Regions from separate parts of the Echinicola soli genome, predicted to be linked through region 3. Evidence: riboswitches for the same ligand, from Rfam matches in the RefSeq annotation. Region 3 holds a riboswitch; each other region holds the start of a gene.
The links. A riboswitch is a leader RNA that binds a small molecule or an ion and turns the genes downstream of it on or off. The one in region 3 is predicted to bind S-adenosylmethionine.

Region 1 (3,868 bases), 1.4 Mb from region 3:
CCAAGCAAGTAATGATCGGAATACCTGCTGCAGCGGATGCCTCATACAGAAGACTTCCTCCATAAGTTTTTTCCAGTTCCAATAGTGCTGGCAAGTGGGCAGAAAGCATTTTTTTGTTTGCTGAAATGACTTTCTTTCCTGATTTTAGCAGGCTGCTGACATAATCATAAGCCTGTGCGGGATCCGAGATCAGCTCTATTCCGATGTCACAAGGATCATCCAAAATGTCTTTCGGATCAAAGGAAAACTGCAGTGAATGATCCCTTTTTTTATTTTTGTTCTGTACGACAATTGTTTCAGGTAAAAGCGCTGGGCGGTGGTTTTTAGCAATTTCATAATATCCTTGGCCAACCACTCCAAAGCCAAACAAACCAATGCGGTTAGTCATTATTTTCCAGGTAAAAAGATGTTAGAATATAATTTAGCTGTTCGTTTTCTACCAAAAAGGCATCATGGCCATAAATGGAAGAAATCTCCCGATAAGTGCCATTAGGGACATTTTTGCCGATAAACTGCGATTCTTCTTTGGTAAAGAGCAAATCTGTATTGATCCCGATGGAGAGTACTTTCGCTTTAATCTCTGAAAGTGCCTTGGCGGTACCACCTCTGCCTCTTCCAAGATCATGGCTATCCATGGCTTTGGTGAGCACCCAGTAGGAGAGGGCGTTAAAGCGATTGGAGAGCTTTTGCCCTTGGTAGCGCAGATAAGAACTTACGCGGAAATGATCTGTCTTTTCTTCCGTTTCGGCTTGGCTGGCATGGAAAATATCCTGATGGCGGTAACTGAGCATGCCGATGGCACGTGCCGCTTCCAGGCCTTTTTTGCCTGCATCAGGTGAGTTCTGTCCCCAGGTGCTGTCCGATTCGATAGCCATTCTTTGGGCCTCATTGAAGCCAATCGTCCAAGGGGAGGTTTTGGCATTGGAGGCTACTATGATCGTTTTTTTTACGTGCTCTTGTAAATTATAAGACCATTCAAGTGCTACTTGGCCACCAAGCGATCCACCGATGATGGTGTCTATCTGCTGGATTCCCAAATGCTGGCGAAGACGGTCAAATGCCTTGGCCATGTCACGGGTGGACAGGTTCGGGAAATCGTAATAGTATGGTTTCCCGGTGTTGGGATTATCGCTAAGTGGCTGCGTGGATCCATAGCATGATCCTAGAAGGTTGGCACAGACGATGAAGTATTTTGTAGGAACAAAAAACTTGTCTTCTCCGACCAGGCCACTCCACCATTCGTGGACATTGGCATCTCCTGTCAGTGCGTGCAATACCCAGATGACATTATCTTTTTTTGGCGTCAAATGCCCTTGAGTAGTATAGCTGATCTCAAATCCTGGTAGTGATTCACCTGATTCGAGATTTAATTCCTCTTCACAGTGGAATGTTTCCTGTGTCATATCGGTAATCAGATACGGTGATGTTAGATTCATTTTCTTACTCTTAAGTTTAGCGTTGACTTCGGTCAACTGGGATCATCAATATTGGGAATAAAAGAAATTATAGTGCCCGATACGGACAAAAGGAGAGTCCTTAGTTGCACATACACATGCACATTCGACGATGCATGAAGTTATCCCTGTCGATAAAAAGAAATTCGATGATGATTTGTGTGTGAAGTTGTATTGCTGTGTGTATCCTTTTTATAAAATTCATTGTTTAAGAATTTATATTTCCAAATGCGGATATTCACATTCGGCAGGAATTGGCACCTTGGATTTTCCAGGTTGCCAGAGGGTCTGCGAGCCTGTCTCTCACCTCTTCTGTATAAATCCTTGTACTTTTAAAAAGTAAAGGATAACACAAAGTAACAATCCAATTTTTGAATTTGCAAGTATTCGAAAAAGAGTTTTTTGAAAATAATACTCTCTATAAAACCCTATAAAATCGATAGAGAATTAGGTTTTGAGGCTCTTAATTGAAATAGTGCCCTGAAAAGCGCAATGTATTTGGCCTATTGTTCGAAAGGTATCGAAAGTGGGCAAAATATAAAAAGGTGCCTAAATAAATCAAGGCACCTTTGGTAGTAGAAGGGTGTGTAGCTCTTTTGTGAAATATTGATTGAATGTTTCAGCTAGATTAAAATCAATTACCGCTTAGTCCTCGTAATAGTAAACGGCAGAAGCACCTGCGACGTCCCAGCTATATGCTGGAGCGGGGTTGCCGTTTGAGGAGAAGTAGTCGTAGACCAATACTTTCCCACCACCGTTGGCTCTTTCTGCGACGAAAATCATTTTGCTATCTTCACTGTATGCGACATCCACAGGATTTCCCAGCATGGTATTATTGCCCTCGATTCTGGCTTGATCAGCCATGGAGATGGTGCCACCGTCTGCTGCGCTGTTAAATGTGCTGGTAAAGTCGGTGATGATGACCAAACCTCCATCGCTATCTGAAGAAGCCTCGCCGATGTCGGTAAGGACCATCAGGTCATCTTCCATCGAATAAGTCAGTCCATGAGTCCTTCCGAGTCCTTCGATAGTAACGCGTTTGTCTGGAGTGATCATGCCATCAGTATTGGCCATGAAGTTATTGAATACGGCTAAGTCCGCTGTTTTATCTACTATGGCATAGAGAGTATTACCTTCTATATGGATGCCCCACAGGGCAAAATCCACCTCATAGGTGTTTAGAAGGGAGAATCCACTGGCATTTTTTTGGTATACATAAAGGCTGCTTTGGTTGCCGTTTGCTTCTGCCGGGGAGTCTGCTACGATGACCATGTCATCCATAACCGCGATTTCCCGGCCACTGGCGAAACTACCTGTTCCGCTTAGACCCAATGAAATGGACAGTCCCTTGTCCATCATAGAGGCCATGATATCCGAATAGACATTGAGGGAATTGTCAGAACGTACCAATTGGATGATTTCGTCATTTTGGTCATCATAATAGATGCCATCGGCATCTGTTCCTGCAGAAGCGACAGTACTACTGCTTACATCATTCATTGATGAGAAATCAATAATGGTAATCATCCCGCTCGTATTGCTGGATACGAATAAGGATGCTACTTCATTCTCGGGCATGTCCATTTCCTCATCGTTGTCACAGGAATAGAAACCTAGAGTAGGCAGGACGATGAGGCTTGTTCTTAAAATTGCTTTCGTTAATGTTTTCATAAGATAGTGAGTTGTGATTTATGAAAACTATTTACGATGCTGAAGGATTGATTGGATTGCGTAATAGTACAAATAGTAGATTATATAGTGGAATATGTATGTGAAACGGGTGGATCTTGGATCAAACGAAAAAGTTGGGGGGATTAGGGTTGGTTTCGATAGCACGCAGATGGCGCATTTTAATAAGGTTTTCGCTGATTTTTTTATACTGGAGCACGCATTCCTATTGCTAAATTAAAGAGAAATATGCTTACCAAAACCACCTGGAAATCTCTCATCACCCAGAAATATTGCTTGGTCCCCTTTTATGACCCTAGGAGGTTAGCATGGGACAAGTGGAAAAGTTGGGGACATGAATCCCTTTATTTTAATATGATTTCTTTTTTGCCACAAAGATTCTCTAAAACCCAAAGCTGTTTGTTTTTCATAAGATTTGGAACTTTCCTACAAAGTACTTCCTGTCTTGGCGACATACCAAATGGATGTCAATCTTCTCTTGCCCCCAGAAATATTGCTTGATCCTGGATCTTTAAATAAACAACATCCAAAAAGTGGTGGAAATAAAAAGAGACTGTCTCATTTTTTCGGATTCCGTCATCACAGGCCGAACGAAGGGATCTTGATTAACGCTTGCTGCACGTATAGAAAGATCACTTATGCACTGGATCAAGCCCAAAGCTCTTCTTTGGGGCCTGGCGGAAGTCCACTTATGAGACAGTCCCTTAAGTGTTTAAAAATAATGT
Region 2 (3,868 bases), 250 kb from region 3:
CAAATTTGAATGGTGTGACCAATCCCAGTGCTTGTAGATCTTCTTTAAGGTTGTCTATTTTTTTTCGTAATTTAAATTTGGGCATTTGGAGAAATAATGCCCTTTCCCGCGCTGCGGTTCGCCATCGCAAGAGGTTTTCTGCATTCAGTTGTTCTTCCACTTTATCCAAATTCAGGTCATCTGGGAGTAGGATTCCCATGGAGTATTGCCCAGTGCTATAGGGGATTTCCAGGTAGGTCAGATGGTCGGATTTGAGGTACCTGAAATCAGCAGGTTCTTGGGTCCTCATCATGTCCACATTGACAGTGGTTTGTTCATCGACATGGAATGGGGCTTGTTCAGTAGCGCTTTTTTCAAACTGGTATTTCCAATCTCCCTTGAAGTAAATGGCATTGACCAGGTACATGACCGCATCATCATGGATTTTATCCAGCATATTTTGAATAAGGTTATTGGTGTGGTCTTCTATCCAGTTATTGATGATGTCCACGGAGTTAGGATTTGCCATGTTTAGCCCGCTGAGAGCGGCAAAATAGTGTTGCTGGACAATTTCCTGGAAAGCTTCTTTTACGGTGAGGTTTTCTTTGTACCAGATACCGTTGGCGACGTTAAATGTTACCTTTGGGTCCACTTCCTGAAGGAATTGCGTAAGCCCTTTATTGGCCATATTGGCTTGGTCAATAGTAAGGTTATCGTATCTGAGGGCTTGCAAGTATTCTTCGAGGACAGTTCCTTTATTGCCGTTCATGGTCATGGATAGTGCCTGCTGAATACTGTAAGGGCTAAAAAAAAGGTTGGTATCATCATGGTTCCTTAGCTGCAGATAGAGGTCAATGGCGAAATCTCCGCTGTAGGAAGCCAGGGACTGTTCCTCATCTGTCAGCGTTCGCAGGTTGGGCAGGATCTCTTTGTCCTTGGGCTCGCTATCGATACATCCAACTGTGGAGGCAGTCATTAGAAGAAAAAAATAATAGATCTTTTTCATGGCTCGGTTATTTGGTTTTGTTCCCAAGACGGTGAAAATCAGGTGAGTGCTACAAAAATGAGATTGCGTCATAAAATAAAATGCCGTCATCACGAGGAGTGGCGGGAAGAAGCAATTTCTTGACTGAAAGGCAAGATTGCTGTGCTTCACTACTGTTCCGTTCGCAATGACGACTATTTATGACAGAGTCCCCTTAGCATCGACTGTTTGCGAGGTGCTATTTGGACTTTTCCAGTGCTCGCTCTATGTCCGCGATGATGTCATCATGGTGTTCCAATCCGGCAGAAAGCCTAATTAGCCCTGGAAGAATGCCTACACGTTGGCGTTCTTCTTCAGTGAGCTTGCTGTGGGTGGTAGATGCTGGGTGTGTAATGATACTTCTGGTATCCCCTAAGTTGGCTGTGACGGTGATCATCTGCAGTTCATCAATGAATCGCTGAGCTCTCTCGATGCCTCCTTTCAGCGTGAGTGTGACGATGCCGCCGCCATGTTTCATTTGTTTTTTGGCAAGGTCATGCTGTGGATGCGATTTTAGGAAAGGATATTTTACGAATTCAAGCTCATTGATGTCCTGGAAATAGGATGCTACCGCCAATGCATTGGCGCAGTGCCTTTCCATTCTGACCGCCAGTGTTTCCATGCTTCTGGAAAGGATCCAAGCATTGAAGGGGGAAATGGAAGGTCCTGTGTGGCGCGTAAAGAACTGCACGTCTTTGATCAATTCTTGCTTTCCAAGGATCAATCCTCCCAAGACACGTCCTTGACCATCAATGTACTTGGTAGCGCTGTGTGCCACGATATCCGCGCCCCACTTGGCCGGTTGCTGTAGGTAGGGAGTGGCGAAGCAGTTGTCCACCACTAAGATCAGATTATGCGCTTTGGCAAACTTACCGATCCACTCCAGGTCGATTACCTCTAGGCCAGGATTGGAAGGGGTCTCTATGAAGAGCATTTTGGTGTTGGGCTTCACGAGCTTGTCCCAGTTTTCGATATCCGAAATGTCTCCGTAGGTAGAGGTGATGCCCCATTTGGGGAATACTCTTGTGAGCAGCTGGTGGGTAGAGCCAAACAATGATCGGGAGGCAAGGATATGATCTCCTTGCTGTAGGAGAGAAGCTATGCTGCCAAACATTGCTGCCATTCCAGAGGCAGTGGCGATGCCGTCCTCGGTGCCTTCCAGAGCGCAAACTTTTTCGATCAAGTCTGAGCTGTTGGGATTGGCATAGCGGGAATAGATATTGCCGGGGATCTCCTCAGCAAACATCTGACGGGCCTCTTCGGCACTGTCAAAGGTAAAACTGGATGTCATGTAAATGGGAGCCGAATGTTCCCGTTGGTTGGATTTGGAAGAAGCGATCCTGATGGCTTCTGTTTCAAAGTGCTTATTTGACATGGTGTTTAATATCTTTCGGTTTTATAGAATCAGTAATTAATCATGAAAAATCAATAATTGTCTGGACATGGCATAGGCCAGCGAAATCCGGTAGTGGATAAGAAAAAAACGGTGAAAAGGTAGATTGGTCATAATGTCTAATTTATAGTTCCCTCAATTTTTTTTTTGGGCAGGTATTGGCACCTTTTCGCCGAGACGAATGGTTGCCAGAGGGTCGCAGAGCCTGGTCTCTCGCCTCTTCTGTATAAATCAGTTTCCTGAAGTCATGCAAAGTAACATCAGCACAGTTGATTTTCCAAACAATTTGGCTTTTGAGTATGCAAGATCAGCGCCTAGGGAATGTGTGGCTCGAGCATCTCTGCCCAGCCGTCGTAGCCCAGTTCGGTCATGTGGAGGCTGTCGGACAGGTAAATTTCTGGATTGGGTCGCCCTTTTTCATTGAGGGCAATGTCCCAAACGTTGACAAATTCAACGCCGATGGTTTTGTCGGCATAAACTTCCAGTAGACGGTTTAAGGATTCATAGTCTTCTTTGAGCTGCCACCTTGACGGACTTGGTTTGGGACTAATCAGGACGATTTCCGTTTCAGGAAGCTTGGACTTTAGTTTGCTGACCAGTTTTTGCATGGTGTTCAGGATGGTGACGGGGGTCTTGCCACTTGCCAAGTCATTGTCGCCCTCATAGATAAAAACTTTATGGGGGGCATAGCGGATGATCAGCTCTTCAGCATAATGTAGCAATTCAAAAGTCTGCGAACCACCAAAGCCAGTATTGACCACTGTGACGTCAGGAAAATAACGATCAATGTCCTTCCACATTCTTACGCTGGAGCTTCCAGTAAAAAGGTAGACATCTCCTGATGGTACAGGGGTGTTGGTGACGATTTGATCAACTTCTTTTCGAAATTTTTCGGGATTTTCCTGGGCTGATAGCGCATGGATAAAGGCTATCTGGAGAAGAACAAGCAGCAGGCCTGTGTTTCGGGTAAATGAAGATGGGATGGGCATTTGTTCTAGTGATTAGTGAAAAGGTTTTAGTCCATTATTCTGTCATGTAAATAACTAAAAATAATGGGAAAGGAGAAATGTTGACGTAGCGGAAAAGGGAAAGAAGTGTCAAATCGATTTTTCATTTCTGAACACATTTCCGTTCATAGAAAGGAATTGTGCGTTTTTGACCATTTTACTATATACGTTTTACGGCGGATTGGGCATTCTTTTTTACACCTTAAAAGTACTGATTGGTGGCATGATAGGCTGTTTTCATCACATTAGTTATTGGATGCGCTTTCCAATCCATAATTTCAGTGGATTGTTGCCCGCTTTTTGAGCAGAGGAAGAGGTAGTTGCCCAATGAAATAAACTGATAATGGAAAAAGTGAAAGTATTCTTTTTGTTTTGTAGTGGAGCCAATGTGTCCATTCTGAAAAAATGTCCTACCGAAACCAATAAATACGTGGGGATCGGAGGTACTGTGTTCTTTACAGGGGT
Region 3 (3,868 bases):
TACGAATTGAGTAAAAACACACTTCGAATCGTTAAGCTACAGTATGATGCGGGAGAAACAACCTCCCTGGCCGTGCAACAGACCGAATCACAAATGCTACGTGCCAAAGCGTTGATCCCTGATCTGGAAAGGGATTATGCCATCCAGGAAACACGTCTCAACGAGTTGCTGGGACGGTCGCCCCGAGAGCTGGACCTCGTCCATCACTTGGAGGACATCACCTTTGACAGCACTTACCAAACAGGTGTGCCACTGGAACTGATCCAGAACAGACCGGACATCGCAGCGTCTGAATACAATTTGATTATCAGTAATGCCAATGTCGGTGTAACGCAGGCCATGAAATATCCATCGCTGACCATAAGTGGTGGGGTCGGTCTCAATTCTTATCAGATCGAGCACTTTCTTGACCCCTTGGGAGCTGGATTTGCCGTGCTGAACGGCGCTATTTTCCAACCGATTTTCCAAAATCGCAAGTTGAAAACCAATCACCTCATCGCGGTCAACAAAAGGGAAATCGCCCAACTGGATTTTAAGGAAACCATTGTAGGTGCAGTCGGCGAAGTATCCAATGCCCTTGTGACTATAGAAAAGCTTCAGGAAGCCCATGATATTGTAGAAGAAAGGCTTCAAGTCACCAATAAAGGTGTAAAAGACGCTTTTCTACTCTTCCAAAGTGGGTTTGCCAGTTACTTGGAGATCATCAATGCACAGGAAGATGCCCTGGAAAACCAAATGGAACTGGTAAGGCTAAAAACACAATTGGCCATCGCCAATATCGAGCTGTACCGCAGCCTTGGAGGCGGTTGGAAATAACTCAGATCAAGCGGAAATATTGGAATATGGGCATGGCAGACGCTATTTTATATGGAAGCAGGTAACGCTGATCCGCCCCGACGGGACAGGTTGGGCAGATCTCCGCTGATTCTTTATTTAAAAAATTGGAATTGAAGAGTGGTTCCAAACCAAGAGGCTGCCTGATCTCATCGGAATCAGGCAGCCTCTTCATATTCATAGTCATGGACAACGGCCACGGTAAATAGCCGAATAAAATGATTACGGTTTTAGCAGCAATCACCTGGCCAACACCCATAAATTCACGCTAAAACGGATCAAGCGGAAAAGTTGGGGGGATTAGGGTTAGTTTCGATAGCACGCAGATGATGCAGATTAATAAGATTTACGCTGATTTTTTTATACTGGAGCACGCATTACTATTGCTAAATTAAAGAGAAATATGCTTACCAAAACCACCTGGAAATCTCTCATCTTCCAGAAATATTGCTTAGTCTCAAAATGTGCTAAAAATGAGGCAAGCGAAAAAGTTGAGGGCATGAATCCCTTTATTTTAATAGGATTTCCTTTTTGTTTTTTTGCCACAAAGATTCTAAGACCCAAAGCTGTTTGTTTTCCATGAAATTTAGAATCCGCCTACAAAACACTTCGTGTCTTGGCGACTTCGTGGCGACATACCAAATGAATATAAATCTTCTCCCGCCCCCAAAAATATGGCTTGATCCGCTAAAACCCATTTCCAACCGCTAGAGCATTGTTCCAATGATCAACAGGGAAAGGGGATTCTAAAAAAACATCAAGAATTTATCTTCTCCCAGAAATATTGCTTGCCCCTAATCCTGCATTTCTCTTTGGCCAAAAAAAGAACCCTTGATGCTATATCAAGGGTTCTTTTATTTATGGTTATTAGTGATGGCTTATTATTGTATCTTAATTGCTCAGTTCATTCAAGAGCAACTTTTCTTCTAAACGGTGCTTCTCTTGATTGATCAGCACTTTTCTCAGTACTTGCTTAAACCTGATTTCTTCATTTACAATTCTGAAAATTTTCTCTAGGTATTGCTTGGCCACTGCTTCATTCTTTTTGTAAAACTTCAGTGTGAAACTTCTATTTTCATGGATGTTTTCCAAATAAATCTCTTTGGGCTGACCCGCCAAAACAATACCCCTAAAGAAAGCATAATGCGCTGCTATATCTCCTTTTAGGGTAAAATAAATTGCTTGGAATTTTTTATTGGCATCAGCATAATTATGAAAACCAAAAGATCCCTGGCCTTCCAATTGAACAAATTCATTATGTGCTAGCCAGTCATAAGCACTCAGTGAAGTCAGGTCCTTGTCTTTGTTCCTACTTACTGACTGAAAGCTGAAGATATTATTGTTTTGGGTGGAAATGTTATAGTTAGAAGCTATTGCTGTCATGTTTTCTTAATTTGAGATGGTTACTAGTTAATTTTTTTTTTGCGGATTTGTTGCGATCAGCAACAACACCTTTTCGGTTCTTTCAGCAAGTTCTGCATTCGCATTGTTAGTCTCATGGCTTTTACATTTATAGGTCCTCAAATGATTTCGGCAGGATTTAGCACCTTTTCTCTTTATGAGAGGGATAGGTTGCTATAGGTTCTTTGAGCCTGTTCTCTCCCCTATTCTTTATAAATCAGCTACTGAGCTTGCTCCGCTTTTCGCTAATAACTGCTTCAAAGGTACGACATTTTTTTACAAAAACTAATTTCCCTATAGAATTTGTAGGGAATATTATTTTCCTCTCCTAACCCTTCCGCTCTTTACCCAATTGTGAACGCCCTCTATCCCTCATTCCTTTGTAATTTAGTGCTTTATCACACTGCAAAATAGCATTTCAAGCTATCTTATCGTTACAAAAAGAACCAACATTTTAACATACAGGTATTGCTAAAAACCAAGTGTACGAATGAGGAAATCAACATACCCCTCCATTCGGTGAACGAAATCATCACCATATCATCTATGTTTACCCTCCTTCAACTTTCCCATTCCCTTAAAACCTCACAACCTTTAGAACCTCCCTTCTCCCATAAATGCACAATTTTGACTACTTTTGTGGCAATAAATTCATTGATTGGATTTGCCCAATATAACGAACTAGAGATTTACCCATTATGAGAAACATTAAGCTTGTAGAAGTACGGTCAGAACTTGCCGCAGGCACTAGGGGTGCCAGCCTGGGAATTGATGCGCTAAAAGTGGCCAGCTTGGGAAAAAAGTCGGATTTCTTTACCCGGTTTGATCCCATCAATGTGCCAGACGCGAATAATTACCTTTGGAAAAACAACCCCTATCCTCATGCCAGGTACATCGATGGGGTACACGAAGTACTCAGCAATGTCCATGACACCATAAAGGTACTTCGTCTGGAAAAAAAGTTTCCTATTGTCCTGGCCGGAGATCACTCCACAGCTGCCGGAACCATCATGGGAATCAAAGCCGCCAATCCTGAAAAGCGACTTGGGGTGATCTGGATCGATGCCCATGCTGACATCCACAGTCCTTATACCAGCCCATCAGGAAATATGCACGGCATGCCACTGGGCATGTGCCTGCAAGAAGACAACCTGGAAAACAAGCAGCAGGAGCCTTCAGCGGAAGAAATCGAATACTGGGAAAAGATCAAAAAAATCGGAGGGGACTTCCCAAAGATAAAGGCAGAAGATATCGTCTACATTGCTGTCAGAGATACAGAAGAACCGGAAAACAAGCTTATCAGTAAGCATGGCATCCGAAATTTCACCACCAAAGAAGTTCGTGAAAAAGGTATAGTGAAAATTTCAGAAGAGGCCTTGTCCATCCTGAAAGACTGCGAGCAGATTTATATCTCCTTTGATGTAGACAGCATGGACAGTTCGATTTCCGTTGGTACAGGCACACCTGTTCCGGATGGACTCACGGTGAATGAAGCCTTAAAACTGAACATGGAATTAATAAAAGACAAGAGAGTTTGCTGTTGGGAAATCGTGGAGGTAAACCCAACGTTGGATTCCGAAAACATCATGGCCCAAAACGCCTTTGAAGTATTGGAATGCACTACCAAATCCTT

Region 1: it holds a riboswitch for S-adenosylmethionine, as region 3 does, so the genes downstream of both, FKX85_RS17140 (homoserine O-acetyltransferase family protein) here and FKX85_RS11775 (hypothetical protein) in region 3, are expected to answer to the same signal.
Region 2: it holds a riboswitch for S-adenosylmethionine, as region 3 does, so the genes downstream of both, FKX85_RS10770 (O-succinylhomoserine sulfhydrylase) here and FKX85_RS11775 (hypothetical protein) in region 3, are expected to answer to the same signal.

Annotation. Positions count from the first base shown of each region.
Region 1 covers NZ_CP041253.1:4,375,663-4,379,530, reverse strand. Annotated here, with positions in the region: gene FKX85_RS17145 (homoserine dehydrogenase) at 1-388, opposite strand, end outside; gene FKX85_RS17140 (homoserine O-acetyltransferase family protein) at 381-1,436, opposite strand; SAM riboswitch class I at 1,668-1,777, opposite strand; gene FKX85_RS17135 (hypothetical protein) at 2,100-3,125, opposite strand.
Region 2 covers NZ_CP041253.1:2,688,799-2,692,666, forward strand. Annotated here, with positions in the region: gene FKX85_RS10765 (serpin family protein) at 1-985, opposite strand, end outside; gene FKX85_RS10770 (O-succinylhomoserine sulfhydrylase) at 1,203-2,378, opposite strand; SAM riboswitch class I at 2,518-2,629, opposite strand; gene FKX85_RS10775 (GDSL-type esterase/lipase family protein) at 2,711-3,385, opposite strand; gene FKX85_RS10780 (DUF4407 domain-containing protein) at 3,747-3,868, shown strand, end outside.
Region 3 covers NZ_CP041253.1:2,942,479-2,946,346, reverse strand. Annotated here, with positions in the region: gene FKX85_RS11780 (efflux transporter outer membrane subunit) at 1-816, shown strand, start outside; gene FKX85_RS11775 (hypothetical protein) at 1,726-2,217, opposite strand; SAM riboswitch class I at 2,342-2,454, opposite strand; gene FKX85_RS11770 (arginase) at 2,934-3,868, shown strand, end outside.